Regions from separate parts of the Streptomyces sp. CNX435 genome, predicted to be linked through region 2. Evidence: predicted binding sites of a transcription regulator. Region 2 holds the regulator's gene; the other holds the start of a gene.
The links. The regulator HspR, encoded in region 2, represses chaperone genes until heat shock. The targets are predictions, from matches to a motif close to TTGAGNNNNNNNNNCTCAA.

Region 1: lon (endopeptidase La) is a predicted target of HspR. The motif match lies at 8,008-8,026, and genes of this name have one in related genera.

Annotation. Positions count from the first base shown of each region.
Region 1 is NZ_JCANTA010000032.1:6,162-16,256, reverse strand. Features, by position in the region: gene T328_RS32890 (sensor histidine kinase) at 1-551, opposite strand, end outside; gene T328_RS32885 (protein phosphatase 2C domain-containing protein) at 782-1,549, shown strand; gene T328_RS32880 (MarR family winged helix-turn-helix transcriptional regulator) at 1,663-2,088, opposite strand; gene T328_RS32875 (lysozyme) at 2,594-3,469, shown strand; gene T328_RS32870 (hypothetical protein) at 3,659-4,642, opposite strand; gene T328_RS32865 (hypothetical protein) at 4,690-5,355, opposite strand; gene lon (endopeptidase La) at 5,537-7,984, opposite strand; gene T328_RS32855 (spermidine synthase family protein) at 8,092-8,961, shown strand; gene T328_RS32850 (response regulator transcription factor) at 9,040-9,786, shown strand; gene T328_RS32845 (HAMP domain-containing sensor histidine kinase) at 9,783-10,095, shown strand, end outside.
Region 2 is NZ_JCANTA010000011.1:112,561-122,655, forward strand. Features, by position in the region: gene T328_RS19630 (NACHT domain-containing protein) at 1-2,960, shown strand, start outside; gene T328_RS19635 (heat shock protein transcriptional repressor HspR) at 2,969-3,442, opposite strand; gene dnaJ (molecular chaperone DnaJ) at 3,448-4,635, opposite strand; gene grpE (nucleotide exchange factor GrpE) at 4,678-5,466, opposite strand; gene dnaK (molecular chaperone DnaK) at 5,463-7,343, opposite strand; gene T328_RS19655 (heterodisulfide reductase-related iron-sulfur binding cluster) at 7,695-9,995, shown strand.

The DNA of each region.
Region 1 (10,095 bases), on a different contig from region 2:
GTCCCCTGCACGCCGGCCTGCAGCCCGCCGATGCGCTCGGCGAGCGCCGCCCGTTCGCGCAGCAGCGAGTCGCGCTCGACGACGTGGCGCTCCCTGGCCGCGGCCAGCTCCGCGCGTACGGCGGCGAGTTCGGCCTCGGCGCCCGCCGCGGCCTTGGTACGTCCCGCGCCGCCGCCCTCCGCGCCGCCGCCGTCCGCGCCCGCGCCCTCCGCGCCCGCTCCTTCCGCGCCGCGTCCGCCGCGGGCGGCGTAGACGACGACGCCCACGGCCAGCAGCGCGCACAACGCCAGCAGCGCGCCGTGCAGTTGCAGCGTGCTCGCCGCCTGCGCCCGCCGCTCCGGGTCCGGATCCGGGGCGCGGACGCCGCGGACCGCGCCGGCCAGGCCGGGCGCGCCCGCCGCGAGCACCGCGGCGCCGACGACGAGGTACGCGGCCCTGGCGCGCGGCGACGTACACAACGGCTTGTGCGACGGCGTACGCGCCGCGGTGCGCGCACCGTGCCGCCGGGCGCCCCTGCCCTCCTGCCGATACGGCTCCACGGGGGTCCGCAATCGCCCTCCCTCAGCTCTTTGCCCGAGTCGCCATGTCCCTGCATTTCGGACTGTTTCCGATCGAGTCCGATAGCGCCTCGGTCTCGCTGGTTGACCTTCGCAGCAGGGGTCCCGCGCATGCGGACTTTGCCCCGGCGCTCACCCGAAAGAGTGAGGATTGTTTGCCGGCGGGCCGCCGGGCCGCCCCCGCGGCGTCGGGGGCGGACGGCCCGTACGGGCAGACTGGGATCATGCGCATCGAACTGGCCACCGACCCCGCCGCTCCCCCCGCCCCGAACGAGGACTACGCCGCCGTGGCCCTCCCCGCCTCCGGCGCCGGCGGGGCGCTGGTGGTGCTGGACGGCGTGACGCCGCCGCGGGACGGGGACACCGGCTGCGTCCACGGGGTGCCGTGGTTCGTGGCGCGGCTCGGCGGCGCGTTCCTGGAGCTGGCCGGCGCCCGCGCGGCCCCGCTCGCGGACTGCCTGGCGGACGCCGTCCGCCGCACCGCCGCGGCCCACGGCCCGGCCTGCGACCTGACCCACCGGCGCACGCCGCAGGCCACGGTGGCGGCGGCGCGCTGGGACGGCGAGACGGTGGAGCACCTGGTGCTCTGCGACGCCGCGCTGCTGCTGGAGGGTCCGGACGGCGCGGTGCGGCCGGTGCTCGACCTGCGGCTGTCGCGGCTGCCGCGGGACCGGCCGGCGGAGGAGATGCGCAACCGCGAGGGCGGCTTCTTCACCGCCGCCGCCGACCCGGAGGTCGCCGCCCGTGCGGTCGTCGGCAGCGTGCCGCGTACGGAGGTGGCGGCGCTGGCGGCGCTGACGGACGGGGTGACGCGCTGGACGGAGGTGTTCGGCCTCGGCGACTGGGCGGCGCTGCTGGGCCGGCTGCGGAAGGCGGGCCCGCAGGGGGTGGTGGACGAGGTACGGGCGGCGGAGGCCGCGGACGCGGACCGCAGCCGGTACCGCAGGGGGAAGGTGCACGACGACGCGTCGGCGGTGCTGGTTGAGCTGTAGCCGGCAGCCCGGAGCCCGTGACGGCCGCCGGGGCCGGGACGGGGAACGGGTCACGCGGTGACGCGGTGACGCGGTGACGCGGCCGGGGCACGGGGGACCGGTCGCGGGTCTCCCTACCGCCCCAGCTCGTTGAAGCGCCCCAGCAGCCGCGCCAGTTCGGCGACCTCGTCGCGGTCCCAGCCGGCCAGCCTCTGCACGTACTCGGCGTGCCGTGCCTCGCGTACGCGCAGCAGCCGCCGCCGTCCCTCTTCCGTCAGCCGTACGAGCACCGCCCGGCCGTCGGCGGGGTCGGGCTCGCGGTCGACGAGGCCCAGCTCTTCGAGAGCGTGCAGCTGCCGGCTCACGGTCGCCTTGCCAATGCTGAAGTAGTCGGCGAGTTCGCTGGCGCGCCGCCCGTCGGCCTCCAGTTGGGCCAGCATCGCGTACGCGCCGGGTTCGAGCCCGGGGTCCACCTGGCGGGCCATTTCCGCCGCGATGCCGCGGGCCCGGCGGTAGAAGACCGCCAGCTCCCGCTCCAGATCGAGGAAGACGTGGTCCACACCATTCTCCTCGTTTTCCTGCTTGCCTCCGGGAGTTTCGGCCTTGTGCACGTCAGGGGCCTTTCCGGCTTTCCGCGGGCTGAAAGATTTCTTCAGAAGCGGCAGAAGCCGCAGCTCCCCCAGTATTTCGCAGGCGTAGACCAAAGGCACCCGCCGGGCCCTCTTTCGCTCGCTCACGCTCTGCGCTTACGGTCGGCGCAGCACGTAGTGACATGGTCACACCAAGCACCGGGCCCAGGGCCCGGCCGGCGTACGAGGACGGGCCACCGCCGCCCCGCCGCTCCCGCCGCACCCCGAGCCGACACCACCGCACGCCCGGCACCTCAGCACCGCCGCATTTCCACACCTCTGCCCACCGGCACCACCGGCACACCGGAACCACGGCACCACCGGAACACCGGCACCACCGGCACCACCGGCACCACCGGCACCACCGGCACACCGGAACCACCGGCACACCGGAACCACCGGCATCACCGAGGAACCCCCACACCCGGAGGAACCCATGTCATCCCGAGTCCGTATCCGCCCGCGCACCGCGCGCCGCTCCCTCGCCGCCGCCCTCGCCACCACCGCCACCTCGCTCGCCCTCGTCGCCGGCCTCACCACCCCCGCCGCCGCGGCCGGCGGCGACCGGCTCAACCCGGACCCGCGCGACATCGAACGCGGCGAGGCGTACATGGGCGCGGGCGTACGCCTCCACGAAGGCACCGGCGACGCGGGCGGCGCCGGCGGCGAAGACGCGGGGCCGCTCGCGACCGTCGAGGGCGTCGACGTCTCCAGCCACCAGGGCAACGTCAACTGGTCCACCCTCTGGAACGCCGGCAACCGCTTCGCGTACGTCAAGGCCACCGAGGGCACGAGCTACAAGAACCCGTACTTCGCCCAGCAGTACAACGGCTCGTACAACATCGGGATGATCCGCGGCGCCTACCACTTCGCGCTGCCCAACTCCTCCAGCGGCGCCGCCCAGGCCGACTACTTCGCCAGCAACGGCGGCGGCTGGTCCCGCGACGGCAAGACGCTGCCGGGCGTACTCGACATCGAGTACAACCCCTACGGCTCCACGTGCTACGGCCTCAGCCAGTCCTCGATGCGGAGCTGGATCACCTCCTTCCTCAACCGCTACCGCGAGCGCACCGGCCGCTACGCGGTGATCTACACGACCACCAACTGGTGGACCCAGTGCACGGGCAACTACGGCGGCTACGCGAACAACCACCCGCTCTGGATCGCCCGCTACGCCTCCTCGCCGGGCACCCTTCCGTCCGGCTGGGGCTTCTACACCTTCTGGCAGTACACCTCGACCGGCCCCACGGTGGGCGACCACAACAAGTTCAACGGCGCCCTGGACCGCCTCAAGGCCCTGGCCAACGGCTGACCCCCCGTCAGCCCCCAACCCCCGCCGGTCTCTCCAGAGCTGCTCCTCCGGAGAGACCGGCGGTCACTCCGCCCCGGCCGGCAGACAACCGGCATCAACGAGGACCTGCCGCAGATCGACGACCATGGCGGCCGGGGTGGCCGCGCCTTCGTCTTCACCGACGAGTGAGCTGGGTCGGAAGCCCTACGATCAGCGCACCACGGTCTGGATCTCCTGCACGGTCACGTCGTACGTCGTCTCGAAGACGCCGTCCGGCAGGTCACCGCCCGTATTGCCCGAGCCGGTCCAGTCGACCTCCCAGGTGATCGACGCCTTCAGCTCGAACGAGCCGCCGGCCGCCTCGCTGGAGCGGTGGTACGTGATCCCGCACGCCGGGACCGCCTCGGCGTCGCCGCTGTACTTCGTGCCGACGCTGCCGTCGTCGTCGATCGCGCACTCCCCGCCCTCCGGGTGGACGACGGCGTCGTCCGTTCCCGGGTCGAGCCGCAGGCTCGTGGGCGTGGCGGTGGTCTCGGCCCACAGGTCGGTGCCGGGCAGCGAAGCCCTGACCGAAACCTCGTCGAACGCCGCGGGCTCCTGCCAGATCCAGGTGGGCAGGTTCACCTTCAGCCGGTCGTCGCCGGGCTGCATCTCGATCTCGGTGTCGGGCACCTTGACGGAGTCGTAGGCGTACTCGGCGAGCATCTCGGGGGTGATGGCCGTGGGCACGTCGGGAGCGGTTTCGTCGTCAGCCCAGAACATCAGTTGCTGGTCGCATTCGCGCGACTCGAAGTCGTCCTCCCGGTTGGGGTTGCGCACTGCGCGCCACCACATCCCTTCGCCCTGCTGGTCCAGGGCGTAGTTCTCGGGATTTCCGTCGCCGCCGTCGCGGTAGTGCTCGAGCATGAGGTCGGTGCCCCAGTTCAGGCTGGAGCTGACGGGCACGAGGTTGCCGTTCTCGATGGCCTCCACCGCCTGCTCCAGCTCCCGCGGAGTGGCGACGGGCTCGTGCCAGCAGGCGGGCGGCGTCCAGTTCGTGTCCACGGCGCTGATGGGCTGCCCGCCCTGCCCCCCGCCCCCGGTCTGCTCGACGACGACCTGGGTGGCGGTGGCGCTGATGGTGCCGTCGTCGGGATCCGAGTCACCTTCCAAGCCGATGCCGTCCTGGGCGAGGGCGTCCTGCGTCAGCGGCAAAAGCAGGAGAGTCGCGGCGGCTGCGAGAGTGGCGAGTCTGCGGATCCTCACTGCGACAGCCCTCCCGCATCGCACACGTCCCGGTGGTTGGTGACGTCGGCCGTCAGCCACGCGCCCTCGTCGCCCTTCTGCAGCGTCGTGCGGTACTCGACGAATTCGTACGGGTCCGACTGGGTCAGGACCTTGCCGGTTTCACGGCTCTTCTGGTCCACGTCGCGCTCGTCGGAGCAGAACCGGAGCGTGGCGGTGGCGCCGTCGTCGGCGACCTTCACCTCCGGGGCGAAGAAGCGGAACGTGCCCTCCACGGTGGCGTTGGCGTCCTTGAACTCGCCGACCCAGTCCTGCAGCGACGTCCACGCACCGGTGCCCTTCATGTTGTAGAGCGCGATGTACTCGGAGTCCGGGTTGGGCGGGTCCTGGGTGATCGCCTCGTACGTGGCCCGCTGCCGCTGCGCTCCGGAGTCCAGGACCGCCTGCTCCTCCGGGTCCTCCGACTCCCAGCCCTCGAAGACCAGTTCCACGCTGGCCGGCAGCTTGATCTCCGGCGCGTCCGCATCGCCCTCAGCCGCGGACGGCGACGTCGCCGGGCTGCTCTTCGCCGCGCCCTCGATCTTGTCGTCCGACGACCCGGAGTCGTCGCCCCCGCACGCGGAGACCAGCAGGGCCGCGGCAGCGACCGCCGCGAGGGTGGCTGAACGGAGGGGGCGGACCACGTCGGCTCCTGTGGCGATTCGGGGACGTCGAATGACAGGACGCTACCAACCGCTCGGACAGTTCCGTCACCTCGGCCCTGCGCGCCGCGCCCACGCCGAACGGCCCCTCCCGGGTGGGTGGTCGGGAGGGGCCGTGCCTGTGGCCGGGCTGGGCCGGGCGAGCGGGACGGGAGACGGGGGGTCAGGCCGCCAGCGGGATCTCCGGGCGGTCGCGGTCGGCCGGGGCGGTGGCGTCGGCCGGGGTCAGGGCCAGGTCCAGGACGTGGCGGACGTCGGAGACCGGGTGGACCTCCAGCTTCTCCAGCACCTCCGCCGGCACGTCGTCCAGGTCCGGCTCGTTCCGCTTCGGGATGATCACCGTGCTGACCCCCGCCCGGTGCGCCGCCAGCAGCTTCTGCTTCACGCCGCCGATCGGCAGCACCCGGCCCGTCAGCGACACCTCACCGGTCATCGCCACGTCCGTCCGCACCTGCCGTCCGCTCAGCAGCGACGCCAGCGCCGTCGTCATGGTGACGCCCGCGCTCGGGCCGTCCTTCGGGACCGCGCCCGCCGGTACGTGCAGGTGGATACCCCGGTCCTTGAGGTCCCCCACCGGCAGCTCCAGCTCCGCCCCGCGCGAGCGCAGGAAGGAGAGCGCGATGTGCGCCGACTCCTTCATCACGTCGCCCAGCTGCCCCGTCAGGGTCAGCCCGGACGCGCCCGACTCGGGGTCGGCCAGCGACGCTTCGATGTACAGCACGTCGCCGCCGGCGCCCGTCACCGCCAGGCCCGTCGCCACGCCGGGGACCGCCGTGCGGCGCTCGGCCGGGTCGGTGGCGGACTCCGGGGTGTGGTGCGGGCGGCCGATGAGCGGGCGGAGCCGGTCTACGCCGACGGTGTACGGCAGCTTCGCCTCGCCCAGTTCGTGCTGCGCCGCGATCTTGCGGAGCAGCCGGGCGAGGGCGCGCTCCAGGTTCCGTACGCCCGCCTCGCGGGTGTACTCGCCGGCCAGCTTCCGCAGCGCGTCGTCCTCGACGGCGACCTCGCCGGCCTCCAGACCCGCGCGCTCCAGCTGCCGCGGCAGCAGGTGGTCGCGGGCGATGGTGACCTTCTCGTCCTCGGTGTAGCCGTCGAGACGGACCAGTTCCATCCGGTCCAGCAGCGCCTCGGGGATGGCTTCGAGGACGTTGGCGGTGGCGAGGAAGACCACGTCGGACAGGTCCAGTTCGACTTCCAGGTAGTGGTCGCGGAACGTGTGGTTCTGCGCCGGGTCCAGGACCTCCAGCAGGGCCGCGGCCGGGTCGCCGCGGAAGTCGGAGCCGACCTTGTCGATCTCGTCCAGCAGCACGACCGGGTTCATCGACCCGGCCTCCTTGACGGCCCGTACGACGCGGCCGGGCAGCGCGCCGACGTACGTACGCCGGTGGCCGCGGATCTCCGCCTCGTCCCGTACGCCGCCCAGCGCGACCCGGACGAACTTGCGGCCCATGGCCCGCGCCACGGACTCGCCCAGCGACGTCTTGCCGACGCCGGGCGGGCCGACGAGCGCGAGCACGGCGCCGCCGCGCCGGCCGCCGACGAGGCCCAGGCCCCGGTCGGCGCGGCGCTTGCGCACCGCCAGGTACTCGGTGATGCGCTCCTTGACGTCCTCCAGGCCCGCGTGGTCGGCGTCCAGGATCTCCCTGGCGCCGGTGATGTCGTACGCGTCCTCCGTGCGCTCGTGCCACGGCATCTCCAGGACCGTGTCGAGCCACGTCCTTATCCAGCCGCCCTCGGGCGAGGCGTCGGAGCTGCGCTCCAGCTTGTCGACCTCCTTCAGGGCCGCCTCGCGGACCTTCTCGGGCAGGTCGGCGGCCTCGACCCGGGTACGGTAGTCGTCGGACTCCTCGCCGTCGGGCTCGCCGTTCAGCTCGCGCAGCTCCTTGCGCACGGCCTCCAGCTGACGCCGCAGCAGGAACTCGCGCTGCTGCTTGTCGACGCCCTCCTGGACGTCCTTGGCGATGGACTCGGCGACGTCCTGCTCGGCCAGGTGGTCCTTCAGCCACTGCGTGGCCAGCTTGAGCCGGGCCACCGGGTCCGTGGTCTCCAGCAGCTCCACGCGCTGCTCGGCGGTGAGGAACGGCGAGTAGCCGGCGTTGTCGGCGAGCTGGCCGACGTCGTCGATCTGCTGTACGCGGTCCACGACCTGCCAGGCGCCGCGCTTGCGCAGCCAGTCGGTCGCGACCGCCTTGTACTCCTTCATCAGCTCCGCGACGGCGCCGGGAACCGGATCGGGGACGGACTCCTCGATCTCGGTGCCCTCCACCCACAGCGCGGCCCCGGGGCCAGTGGTGCCGGCGCCGATGCGGATCCGGGCGACGCCGCGGATCAGCGCGCCCGGGTCGCCGTCGGCCAGCCGGCCGACCTGCTCGACACGGCCGAGGACACCCGTGCCCACGTACGTGCCGTCGACCCGTGGAACGAGCAGCACCCGGGGTTTGTGTCCGCTGCCGCGTGCCGCGGCCTGTGCGGCCTCGACCGCGGCCCGCACCTCGCGGTCCGAGAGGTCGAGCGGCACGACCATGCCGGGGAGCACGACGTCCTGGTCGGCGGAATCGAGCGGCAGTACGGGCAGGGCCAGCGGCGTGTTCGAGCCGGACTCAGTAGCCATTGATCTCCCCTTCGGCATGCAAGTTGAGTTACAGGGGCTCAACCCGAAGGGGGGTCGTGATGTTCCCGGCCGTCTGTTCGCTGTGAGCGATCGTGCAGGATAGGGCCATGAGCAGCGACGACGACGCGACGACGGTCGACCGCAGGTCCGGCCCGTACGGGGAGGTCGTGCTGCGGCGGCGCGGCGCGCACCACGAGATCATCGCGAACGGCGTCTTCCTCATGGACACCTCGGACGGCCGCTCCGAGCGACTGCTGATCCGGGCCGCGGCGGAGGCCGTGCGGAGCGCCGGCCGGGCCCCGGCCGTGCTGATCGGCGGGCTCGGGGTGGGCTTCTCGCTCGCCGAGGCGGCGGCGGACCCGCGCTGGGGGCGGATCACGGTGGTCGAGCGCGAGCCGGCGGTCATCGAGTGGCATACGGACCCCGCGACCGCCGGGCGCGAGCCCGCCCCGCCCGCGGCCGACGAGCCCAACGCCCCCGCACCCGACGCCCCCTCAGCCAGGGCCCCCTCACCCGACGCCCCCGCACCCGGGGCCGCCGTACGCTCCGCACCCCTCGCCCGCCTCAGCGGCCCCGCCCTCGCCGACCCCCGCGTCGAACTCGTCGAAGCCGACCTCCTCGACCACCTCACCACCGCCCCCCACCCCCACCGCCACTCCTACCGCCACTCCTACGACGCGATCTGCCTCGACATCGACAACGGCCCCGACTGGACCGTCACCGACGGCAACGCGGGCCTCTACGCCCCCGCCGGCCTCGCCGCCTGCCGCGACCGCCTCACCCCCGGCGGCGTCCTCGCCGTCTGGTCGGCCCGCCCCTCCCCCGAGTTCGAGGACGCCCTCCGCGCCGCCGGCTTCACCGGCGTACGCACCGAGGAGATCCCGGTACGCCGCGGCGCCCCCGACGCCGTCCACCTCGCCGTCCGTCCACCGAACGCCGCGCACACAACGCACCGCGGGGCTGTCCGTTCCCCATAGCCGAGTCGCGTCACCTCCCCATACGCTGCTAGCAGAACCGGAGGGCCTACGGGGAAGAGACGCGAGGGCCACGAACCAATGGCAGACAGACACCTGAACGGCCGCGCTGACCACGCGGCCACGGTGACGCCCGGTGCCCAGCGCAGGGTGCTGGTCGTCGAAGACGACCCGACCATCGGCCAGGCCATATCGGCGCGGCTGCGCGCCGAAGGCTTCCAGATACGCACGGCCGGCGACGGCCCGGCGGCGGTGGCCACCGCCGCGGAGTGGGGGCCCGACCTGCTCGTGCTCGACGTGATGCTGCCCGGCTTCGACGGGCTGGAGGTGTGCCGCCGGGTCCAAGCCGAGCGGCTCGTGCCGGTGCTGATGCTCACCGCGCGGGACGACGAGACGGACATGCTCGTCGGTCTCGGCGTCGGCGCCGACGACTACATGACCAAGCCCTTCTCCATGCGCGAGCTGGCCGCGCGGGTGCACGTGCTCCTGCGCCGCGTGGAGCGCGCCACGCTGGCGGCGGGCACCGTCCGGGACGACACGCTGCGCCTGGGCGAGCTGGAGATCGACCACACCGAGCGGCGGGTACGGGTCGGCGGGGACGACGTACACCTGACGCCGACGGAGTTCGAGCTGCTGGCGTGTCTGGCGAACCAGCCGCGGGCGGTGCTCTCCCGGGAGCAGCTCCTGGTGGAGGTCTGGGAGTGGGAGGACGCCTCGGGGACGCGGACCGTCGACAGCCACATCAAGGCGCTGCGCCGCAAGATAGGCGCGGAGCGGATCCGTACGGTCCACGGCGTGGGATACGCGCTGGAGACCCCGGCCACATGACGACCGCGGACAGCGGCACGGAGCCCGGCTTCTGGCGCCGGGTGTGGGACGCGCTGCGCCCGCTGGACCCGATGCGGTCGGTGAACGCCGCGCTGGGCGCCCTCGTCATCGGCTCGGTGGTGATCGCCACCGGGCTGGTGTGGGTGGCGATCCGCTCCTCCACCGAGGTCCGGCTGATCACGGTCTTCTCACTCATCGCCGCGCTGCTGATCACCCAGTTCGTGGGCCAGCGGCTGACGTCGCCGCTGGGGCAGATGACGGCCGTCACCCGCGCCATGGCGCACGGCGACTACACCGCCCGGCTGGCCA
Region 2 (10,095 bases):
CCGTCCAGCTCGGCCCCGAGGCCCTCGCCCGGCAGCTGCGCGGGGCCGCCGCCCGGAGCGGCGATCCCGTACGCGAACTCTCCGCGGACGCCGCCTACTTCCACGACGCCCTCCTCGACACCGCCTGCCTGCACATCCTCCACTACTTCAGCCAGCGCTCCACCTTCGTCGCCCGCACCCTCGTCGAGCAGTCCCGCCGCCAGGCCGACCAGATCGCCCGCCTCGACGCCCTCATCGCCCGCACCCCCCTCCCCGCCGCGCGGGACGCGGCCTTCGAGCGCGAGTACTTCGCGTACGTCGCCAGGAAGCACGGCAAGCTCACCATCTACGGCGTCGACCTCGCCGACTCGCCCGCGAAGTGGCCCCTGGACGTGGCGTACCTGCGCCTGGAGGCGGCGCCTCCGCGTGATGAATTCTCGATCGTGTCTCGTATCCGTGACGCATTCGGGGAGGCCGACCACTTGCCCGTCGTGATCGTAAACACCGGCGTTCTCGCCAGCGGCCCCCTCTCCGACCCCGCCATCCCCGCCGACCAGGCCCTCGCCACCCACGAGCGCGTCCTCCTCCGCGGCGCCGCCGGCTCCGGCAAGACCACCCTCGTGCAGTGGTTCGCCCTCTCCGCCACCCGCGCCGACACCCGGGCCGACGACGGCATGGACTACCTCGCCGGCCGCGTCCCCTTCGTCCTCCCCCTCCGCACCCTCACCCGCCACGGCCAGCGCCTCCCCGCCCCCCGCGACTTCCTCGCCGCCACCGGCACCCCCCTCGCCGGCGCCCAGCCCGACGGCTGGGAGCACCGCGTGCTCACCGCCGGCCGCGGCCTGCTCCTCGTCGACGGCATCGACGAGGTCCCCCGCGCCGAGCGCGACCGCACCCGCCGCTGGCTCTCCGACCTCATCGACGCCTTCCCCGGCAACCGCTGGCTCGTCACCTCCCGCCCCTCCGCCGTCGGCGAGGACTGGCTCGCCGCCGACGGCTTCACCGAGCTGACCCTCGCCCCCATGCGCCCCGCCGACCTCGCCCGCTTCATCGCCCGCTGGCACGCCGCCGTACGCACCGGCGCACGCACCGGCGACCCGGCCGCGGACGACGCCCAGCTGGCGGCGTACGAACAGCAGCTCACCGCCGCCGTACGGCACACCTCCGACCTCGGCCGGCTCGCCACCAACCCGCTCATGTGCGGCCTCATGTGCGCGCTCAACCGCGCCCGCCGCGGCCACCTCCCGCGCGGGCGCAAGGAGCTGTACGAGGCCGCCCTGTCGATGCTGCTCTCCCGCCGCGACCGCGAACGCGACATGGCCGTACCCGACCTGCGCGAGGAACCCCAGCTCCAGGTGCTGCAGCGCCTCGCGTACTGGCTGATCCGCAACGGCCGCACGGAGCTGGACCGCGACCGCGCCGAAAGCGTCGTCGCCGCCGCCCTCCCGGCCGTCCCGGAAGTCGCCGCCCTCGGCGACGCGGCGGCCGTGCTGGAGCACTTCCGCGACCGCAGCGGGCTCCTCCGCGAACCGGGCCCCGGCGCCGTCGACTTCGTCCACCGCACCTTCCAGGACTACCTGGGGGCGCGTGCCGCGGTGGAGGAGGGCGACATCGGCGTGCTGGCGGCACACGCGGCGGACGACCAGTGGGAGGACGTCATCCGCATGGCGGTGGCGCAGGCCCGCCCGCGGGAGCGGGAGGAGATCCTGCGGGAACTGCTGGCGGCGGCGCAGGCGCGGGAGGGGGTGGAGGGGGTACGCATCCGGCTGCTGGCCACCGCCTGCCTGGAGCACGCGGCCGAACTGGCCCCGGCGGTACGGGAGGCGGTGGAGCGGGAGACGGAGGCACTGATACCGCCGAGGACCACGATGGAGGCGCGTGCACTGGGCGCGACCGGGCCGCTTGTCCTGGACCTGCTGCCGGGCCCGGAGGAGGCGGCCGACGAGGCGGCGCCGCTGATCGCCGTTGCCGCCAGCCACGTGGACTCGGACCGCGCCATCCCGTTCCTTGCCCGCTACGCCACCCATCCCTCACTGGACGTGCGCCGGCAACTCGCCTGGGCCTGGCAGCGCTTCGACACCGAGGAGTACGCCGACGAGGTCATCGCCCGCCTCGACGCGGACGATCTGTACTTCACCGTCACCTCCGACGCCGAGCTACAGGCCCTGCGCAGGCTCGGAGGCCGCCCCCTGGTCGAGGTACGCGGCGGCCCGCTCGACCCGTTCGAACTACGCGAAACCCTGGCCTCGTTCCGTCTCGCCAAGCTGATCATCCGCAACCGGCACGCGCTGGGAGACCTGGACTTCCTGCGCGGCCAGCACGAGCTTCGCGAACTGCGGCTCACCGAGTGCATGGGCCTGTACGACGCCTCAGCCCTCGCCGGACTGCCTCTGCGCACCCTCATCCTGGACGAGGTGCACGGACTCGCCGACAGCACCCGCGAACTGCTCGCCTCACTGCCGCGGCTCAAGTTCCTTTCCTTGTCGCCCGAGCGAACGCACCTGCTCGATCTCGACACGCTGCCGCCGCTGCCGGAGCTGACCACCCTCAACCTGCTCACCGCCTACACCTCCGGGCTGCACCCCCTGGCCAAGCACCCCAAGCTCGCCGACGTCTACCTGGGCTGGCGGCACGAGGCCGCCGCGGACGACTGGGAGGCGCTGGCCGCGCTCCCTCAGCTCGTAGCGCTGCGGTCCCGGCCATACCTGCTGTCCGTCGCCCCCACCGGTGCCGCACTGCCGGATGTCCGGTTCCTCGGGCTGATCGACGACCAACCCGCCTACGTACAGGACCTGGCGCCGCTCCCCCGGCTCTTCCCCAGGCTCAGGCGCCTCGTACTCGACCTGCCGGCCCGCGGCCGGCTCGACCTCTCTCCGCTCGCCGGGCTCGACTCACTGGACCAAGTCTCCCTGCGGACACACGCAAGAAGCCTCCACGCAGGGCTCCCGCCCCACGTGGAGGTCACCTACCTCGCCGACTGAGCCGAGGCTCAGCCCCGCTTCTTCTTCGGCTTCCACACCACCAGCGCACTCGTCTGCTGCACCTGCTGATACGGCACCAGATCCCGCCGGTACGACGCATGCACCTGCGCCTCCCGCTGCGCCATCGCCGACGCCGCGCCGTCCAGCGCGTCCGTCAGCTCCGCCACCTTCGCCTGCAGCGCCGCGACCTGCGTCTCCAGCTCGATGATCCGCTTGATCCCGGCCAGATTGACGCCCTCGTCCTGGCTCAGCGCCTGCACCTGCCGCAGCAGCGCGATGTCCCGCGCCGAATACCGCCGGCCGCGCCCGGCCGTGCGGTCCGGGCAGACCAGGCCGAGGCGGTCGTACTGGCGGAGGGTCTGCGGGTGCAGGCCCGAGAGTTCGGCGGCCACGGAGATGACGTAGACCGGCGTCTCCTCGGTCAGCTCGTACGGGTTGCGGCCACGGGCGCCGCGGGCACCGCCGCCGTTCCTGCCGTTCATCGTCGTCAAGCTCCCTTCGCGGCCTTGAACAGCTCCGCGCGTGGGTCCTCACCCACGGTCGCCTTCCGGTACGACTCCAGCGACTCGCGCGCCGAGCCGTCCGTCTCCTTCGGCACCGTCACCTCGACGGTGACGAGCAGGTCCCCGCGCGTGCCGTCCTTGCGGACGGCGCCCTTGCCGCGGGCGCGCATCGTACGTCCGTTGGGGGTGCCCGGCGGCAGCTTCAGGGTGACCGGCGGGCCGCCGAGCGTGGGCACCTTGATGTCCGCGCCGAGGGCCGCCTCCGGGAAGGTGACGGGGACCGTCACCAGCAGGTTGTCGCCCTTGCGGCCGAAGACCGGGTGGCCGTCGACGTGGACGACGACGTACAGGTCGCCGCCCGGCCCGCCGCGCTCGCCCGGGCCGCCCTTGCCGCGGAGCCGTATCCGCTGCCCGTCCTGCACCCCCGCGGGGATGCGGACCTGCATCGTGCGGGACGACTTGGCGCGGCCACTGCCCTTGCAGACGTCGCAGGGGTCCTGGGCGATGAGCCCGCGGCCCTTGCAGTCCACGCACGGGTCGGTCAGCGAGAAGCCGCCACCGCCGCCGCGGGAGACCTGACCGGTGCCCACGCAGGTCGGGCAGACCCGCGGGGAGCCGTTCTTGTCGCCCGTGCCGGCGCACGTCTTGCAGGGGGCCGACGACGACATCCGCAGCGGCACCGTGGCGCCCTCGATGGCCTCGGTGAAGCTGAGCGTGACCTCCGACTCGATGTCCTGGCCGCGGCGCGGCTGCGTACGCCCGCCGCCGCGGTTGAACAGCCCGCCGAAGACGTCGCCGAGGCCGCCGCCGAAGCCGCCGGTGGTCGTCTGGCCGCCGGCGCCGCCGGGGCCCGGGCCCGAGCCGCCGAAGAGGTCGCCGAGGTCGAAGTTGAACGAACCGCCGCCGGCGCCCGGGCCGGGGCGGAAGCCGCCGTTGCCGAAGAGGGTGCGCGCCTCGTCGTACTCCTTGCGCCGCTTGGGGTCGCCGAGCACGTCGTTGGCCTCGGAGACCTCCTTGAAGCGCTCCTCGGCCGCCGCGTCGCCCTTGTTGGCGTCCGGGTGGTACTGCCGGGCGAGCTTGCGGTACGCCTTCTTGATCTCGGCCTCGGTGGCGTCCTTCGGGACGCCGAGAACCTTGTAGTAGTCCTTCTCGATGAAGTCCTTCGTACTCACTCCCGGCGTCCCTCCTCTCGTCCCTCGGCGGCGGCTACGGCCTCACCCCTCGTCCGGGCCACCGCTGTCCGTCTCTCCTCCGGCAGTCTCGTCCTTCACGGAACCGGAACCGGAACCGGAGCCGGCGGACTTCGCCGCCCCGCCGTCGTCCGCGTCGGTCTCCTTCTCGTCCGAGTCCTCGCCCTTTCTCTCCACGACATCGCCCTGCGACACCGTCGCACCCGGCTGCGGCTCGGCCACGGCGACCCGCGCGGGGCGGATCGTACGCTCGCCGATCCGATACCCCGGCTGCAGAATCTGCACGCACGTGGTCTCGGTGACCTCCGGCGAGTAGCTGTGCATCAGCGCCTCGTGGATCAGCGGGTCGAAGGGCTCGCCCTCCTTGCCGAACTGCATCAGACCCATCTTGGCCACGACGGTCTCCAGCGACTCGGCGACCGACTTGAACCCGCCGACCAGCTCCTCGTGGTCCCGGGCCCGCCCGATGTCGTCGAGCACCGGCAGCAGCCCGGTGAGCAGGTTCGCGATCGCGATCTCCTTGACCGCGACCCGGTCCCGCTCCACCCGCCGGCGGTAGTTCTGGTACTCCGCCTGCAGCCGCTGCAGGTCCTTCGTCCGCTCGTCGAGCGCCTTGCGGGTCTCGTCCAGACGACCCGAAAGGGGGCTGTTCCCGTCCCCGTTCCCGGCGGCCCCCGACCCGGCTCCGTCGGCGCGCCGGGCGCCGGCGGGCGAGGTGCCCGCGCCGGCCTGGCCGCCCGGCTGTGCCTCCGCTGTCTCTGCGTCGGTGGGGACGTCGGGCTTCTCCTCGAAGCCCGGGGTCTCCTCCGTCACGCGGCACCGTCCTTAGGCTTGTCGTCGTCCACGATCTCGGCGTCGACGACGTCGTCGTCGGCACCGGCGGCGGCGCCGGGGGCGTCGCTCTGCGCCTGCTGCGCGCCCTCGCCGCCGGGCGCGGCGGCGCCGGCGCCGGACGCCTGGGCGTCGGCGTAGAGCGCCTGGCCGAGCTTCTGGCTGGTGGCCGCGGCCTTCTCGGTCGCCTCGCGGATGGCCGCGGTGTCCTCGCCCTTCAGCGCCTCCTTGAGGTCGCCGACCGCGGCCTCGACCTCGGACTTCACGTCGCCGGGCACCTTGTCCTCGTTGTCCTGGAGGAACTTCTCGGTGGTGTAGACGACCTGCTCCGCCTGGTTGCGGGTCTCGGCCGCCTCGCGGCGCTTGTGGTCCTCCTCGGCGTACTGCTCGGCGTCGCGCATCATGCGCTCGATGTCGTCCTTCGGCAGCGCGGAGCCGCCGGTGACGGTCATCTTCTGCTCCTTGCCCGTGCCGAGGTCCTTCGCGGCGACGTGCATGATGCCGTTGGCGTCGATGTCGAACGTGACCTCGATCTGCGGCACGTTCCGCGGGGCCGGCGGCAGGCCGGTCAGCTCGAACATGCCGAGCTTCTTGTTGTACGCGGCGATCTCACGCTCGCCCTGGAAGACCTGGATCTGCACCGACGGCTGGTTGTCCTCGGCCGTGGTGAAGGTCTCCGAACGCTTCGTCGGGATCGTGGTGTTGCGCTCGATGAGCTTGGTCATGATGCCGCCCTTGGTCTCGATGCCGAGGGACAGCGGGGTGACGTCGAGCAGCAGGACGTCCTTGACCTCGCCCTTGAGCACGCCGGCCTGGAGTGCGGCGCCGACGGCGACGACCTCGTCCGGGTTGACGCCCTTGTTGGCCTCCTTGCCGCTGGTCAGCTCCTTGACCAGCTCGGCGACGGCCGGCATGCGGGTCGAGCCGCCGACGAGGACGACGTGGTCGATCTCGGACAGCTCGATGCGGGCGTCCTTGATGACGTTGTGGAACGGCGTCTTGCAGCGCTCCAGCAGATCCTGGGTCAGCTGCTGGAACTGCGCCCGGGTCAGCTTCTCGTCCAGGTGCAGCGGGCCCTCGGCGGACGCGGTGATGTACGGCAGGTTGATCGTCGTCTCGGTGGACGAGGACAGCTCGATCTTCGCCTTCTCGGCGGCCTCGCGGAGGCGCTGCAGCGCCATCTTGTCCTTGGCCAGGTCGACGCCGTGGCCGTTCTGGAACTGCTTGACGAGGTAGTCGACGACGCGCTGGTCCCAGTCGTCACCGCCGAGGTGGTTGTCGCCGTTGGTGGCCCGGACCTCCACGACGCCCTCGCCGATCTCCAGCAGCGAGACGTCGAAGGTGCCGCCGCCGAGGTCGAAGACCAGGATGGTCTGGTCTTCCTTCTCCATGCCGTACGCGAGGGCCGCGGCGGTGGGCTCGTTGACGATGCGCAGGACGTTCAGGCCGGCGATCTCGCCGGCCTCCTTGGTCGCCTGGCGCTCGGAGTCGTTGAAGTACGCCGGGACGGTGATGACCGCGTCGGTCACCTTCTCGCCCAGGTACGCCTCCGCGTCCCGCTTCAGCTTCTGCAGGATGAACGCGGAGATCTGCTGGGGGGTGAACTCCTTCTCGTCGATCGGCTGCTTCCAGTCGGTGCCCATGTGGCGCTTGACCGACCGGATGGTCCGCTCGACGTTGGTGACCGCCTGGCGCTTCGCCACCTCGCCGACGAGCACCTCGCCGTTCTTGGCGAAGGCGACGACGGACGGCGTGGTCCTGGCGCCCTCGGCGTTGGTGATGACGCTGGGCTCACCGCCCTCGAGAACACTGACGACAGAGTTCGTCGTGCCCAGGTCGATGCCGACCGCACGTGCCATGTTGTCTATCCTCCGGATTCAGGTGCTCTGCCTTGAGCTGGTCAGGCTCAAGAGTGCCATGGGCGATGCGCCGGGCGCAATTCAGCTGAGTCGCGAAGACTCAAGTTTTGTGCGTCATCGCAGGTGGGAATGGGTTATCGGGCTACGGGCCGACGGCCGCGATGGCACCGGAGGCGCGACGCACGTCACCGGCCGGGCGGCTTCTTCAGGCCCGGGACACCCGGGTACGCTCGGGCCGGGGAGCGGTAAGTTACCGCTTAGTAGAAGCCGGGTAAGCCAGGACCAACGCAGTAGACCGGGACCAACGCAGTAGAGCAGTAGAAACGCAGCAGACAGGCCGAGGAGCCCTCCATGCAGCTCGCCGCCATCGTCGTATCGCTGGTGATCACCGCGGTCGGCGTCGCGCTCTTCGCTCGCGCCGTCGGGCAGATCGTCGGCTTCGTCCGCCTCGGCAAGCCGGTCCCCGCCGGCAGCCGCACGGACGACCCGGTCGCGCGCAGCGTCACCCTGGCCAAGGAGTTCCTCGGCCACACCCGGATGAACCGCTGGGGCGTCATCGGCTTCGCGCACTGGTTCGTCGCCATCGGCTTCCTCACCCTGGTACTGACGCTCGTCAACGCCTTCGGGCAGCTGTTCCAGGCCGACTGGCTGCTGCCGGTGCTCGGCGACTGGCTCCCGTACGAGCTGTTCGTGGAGTTCATCGCGCTGATGACCACGCTGGGCATCCTCACGCTCATCGCGATCCGGCAGCTGAGCCTGCCGTCGAAGGCCGGCCGCAAGTCCCGCTTCACGGGCTCCACGATGTGGCAGGCGTACTTCGTCGAGTACGTCATCCTCGTCATCGGCGTCTGCATCCTCCTGCTGCGCGGGCTGGAGGGCGCGCTGCACCACGTCGATTCGTACGAGGCCGGGTACTTCGTGTCGTACCCGATCACGGCCGCGGTCGACGGAATGGACACCGGCTCCGTACAGAACCTCGTCTACCTCGTCGCGATGATCAAGATCTCGGTCTCCTTCATCTGGGCGACCGTCCTCGGCCTCAACACCACGATGGGCGTGGCCTGGCACCGCTTCCTCGCCTTCCCCAACATCTGGTTCAAGCGCAACGCCGACGGCGCGGTCGCCCTCGGCCCGCTGCAGCCGATGGTCTCCGACGGCAAGCCGATCGACTTCGAGACCGTCTTCGACGACGAGGACGGCGAGGAGACCGTCTTCGGCGTCAGCCAGGTCGAGCACTTCTCCTGGAAGGGCATCCTCGACTTCTCCACCTGTACGGAGTGCGGCCGCTGCCAGTCGCAGTGCCCGGCCTGGAACACCGGCAAGCCGCTGTCGCCCAAGCTGCTCGTCATGGCGCTGCGCGAGCACGCCGCCGCCAAGGCCCCGTACCTGCTCGCCGGCGGCGGCAAGTCGGCCGAGGGCGAGGAGAAGGCGACCGCGGAGCAGCTCGCGGACGTCCCGGCGGACGCGCTCGCCGAGGCGGAGCGGGCGCTGATCGGCACCGCGGCGGAGCAGGGTGTCATCGACCCCGACGTGCTGTGGTCCTGCACCACCTGCGGTGCGTGCGTCGAGCAGTGCCCCGTGGACATCGAGCACGTCGACCACATCGTCGACATGCGCCGCTACCAGGTGATGATCGAGAGCTCGTTCCCGTCCGAGGCGGGCACGATGCTGAAGAACCTGGAGAAGAAGGGCAACCCCTGGGGGCTCGCCAAGAAGCAGCGGCTGGAGTGGACGAAGGAGCTGGCGGCGGAGACGGGCATCGAGATCCCGGTCGTCGGCAAGGACGTCGAGGACCTCTCCGAGGTCGACTATCTGTACTGGGTCGGCTGCGCGGGCGCGTTGGAGGACCGGGCGAAGAAGACCACCAAGGCGTTCGCGGAGCTGCTGCACATCGCCGGCGTGAAGTTCGCGATCATGGGCGGCGACGAGAAGTGCACCGGCGACTCGCCGCGGCGCCTGGGCAACGAGTTCCTCTTCCAGCAGCTGGGCGAGGAGAACGTCGCGATGCTCAACATGGCGTTCGGCGAGGATGAAGAAGAGGGCGTGACGGTCGAGAAGGCGAAGAAGAAGATCGTCGCCACCTGCCCGCACTGCTTCAACACCATCGCCAACGAGTACCCGCAGCTCGGCGGCCACTACGAGGTCGTCCACCACACGCAGCTGCTCCAGCACCTCGTGGACGAGGGCCGGCTGGTCCCGGTGACGCCGGTCGAGGGGATCATCACGTACCACGACCCCTGCTACCTGGGCCGGCACAACAAGGTCTACACGCCCCCGCGCGAGATCATCGCCAAGGTCCCGGGCGTACGGAACGAGGAGATGCACCGGCACAAGGAGCGCGGCTTCTGCTGCGGCGCCGGCGGCGCCCGCATGTGGATGGAGGAGCGCATCGGCAAGCGGATCAACGACGAGCGCGTGGACGAGGCGCTGTCGCTGGACCCGGACATTCTGTCCACCGCGTGCCCTTTCTGCCTCGTGATGCTTACGGACTCCGTAAACGGCAAGAAGAACGCGGGAGCGGCGAAGGAGTCGCTGGCCGTCGTGGACGTGGCGCAGGTCCTGCTGGACTCGGTGAAGACGCCGGCGGAGAATCCGCCCGCGGACGGCGCCGCGGCGGCGGAGAGCGAGCCGGAGCCGCAGCCGGCGACGTAGTACGGCGAGGCGGCGGTACGGCGAAGCGGTACGAGCGGTACGGCGAGGCAGTACGACGAGCGGTACGCACCACGGGGACACCACGAGCAACCCCCCACGG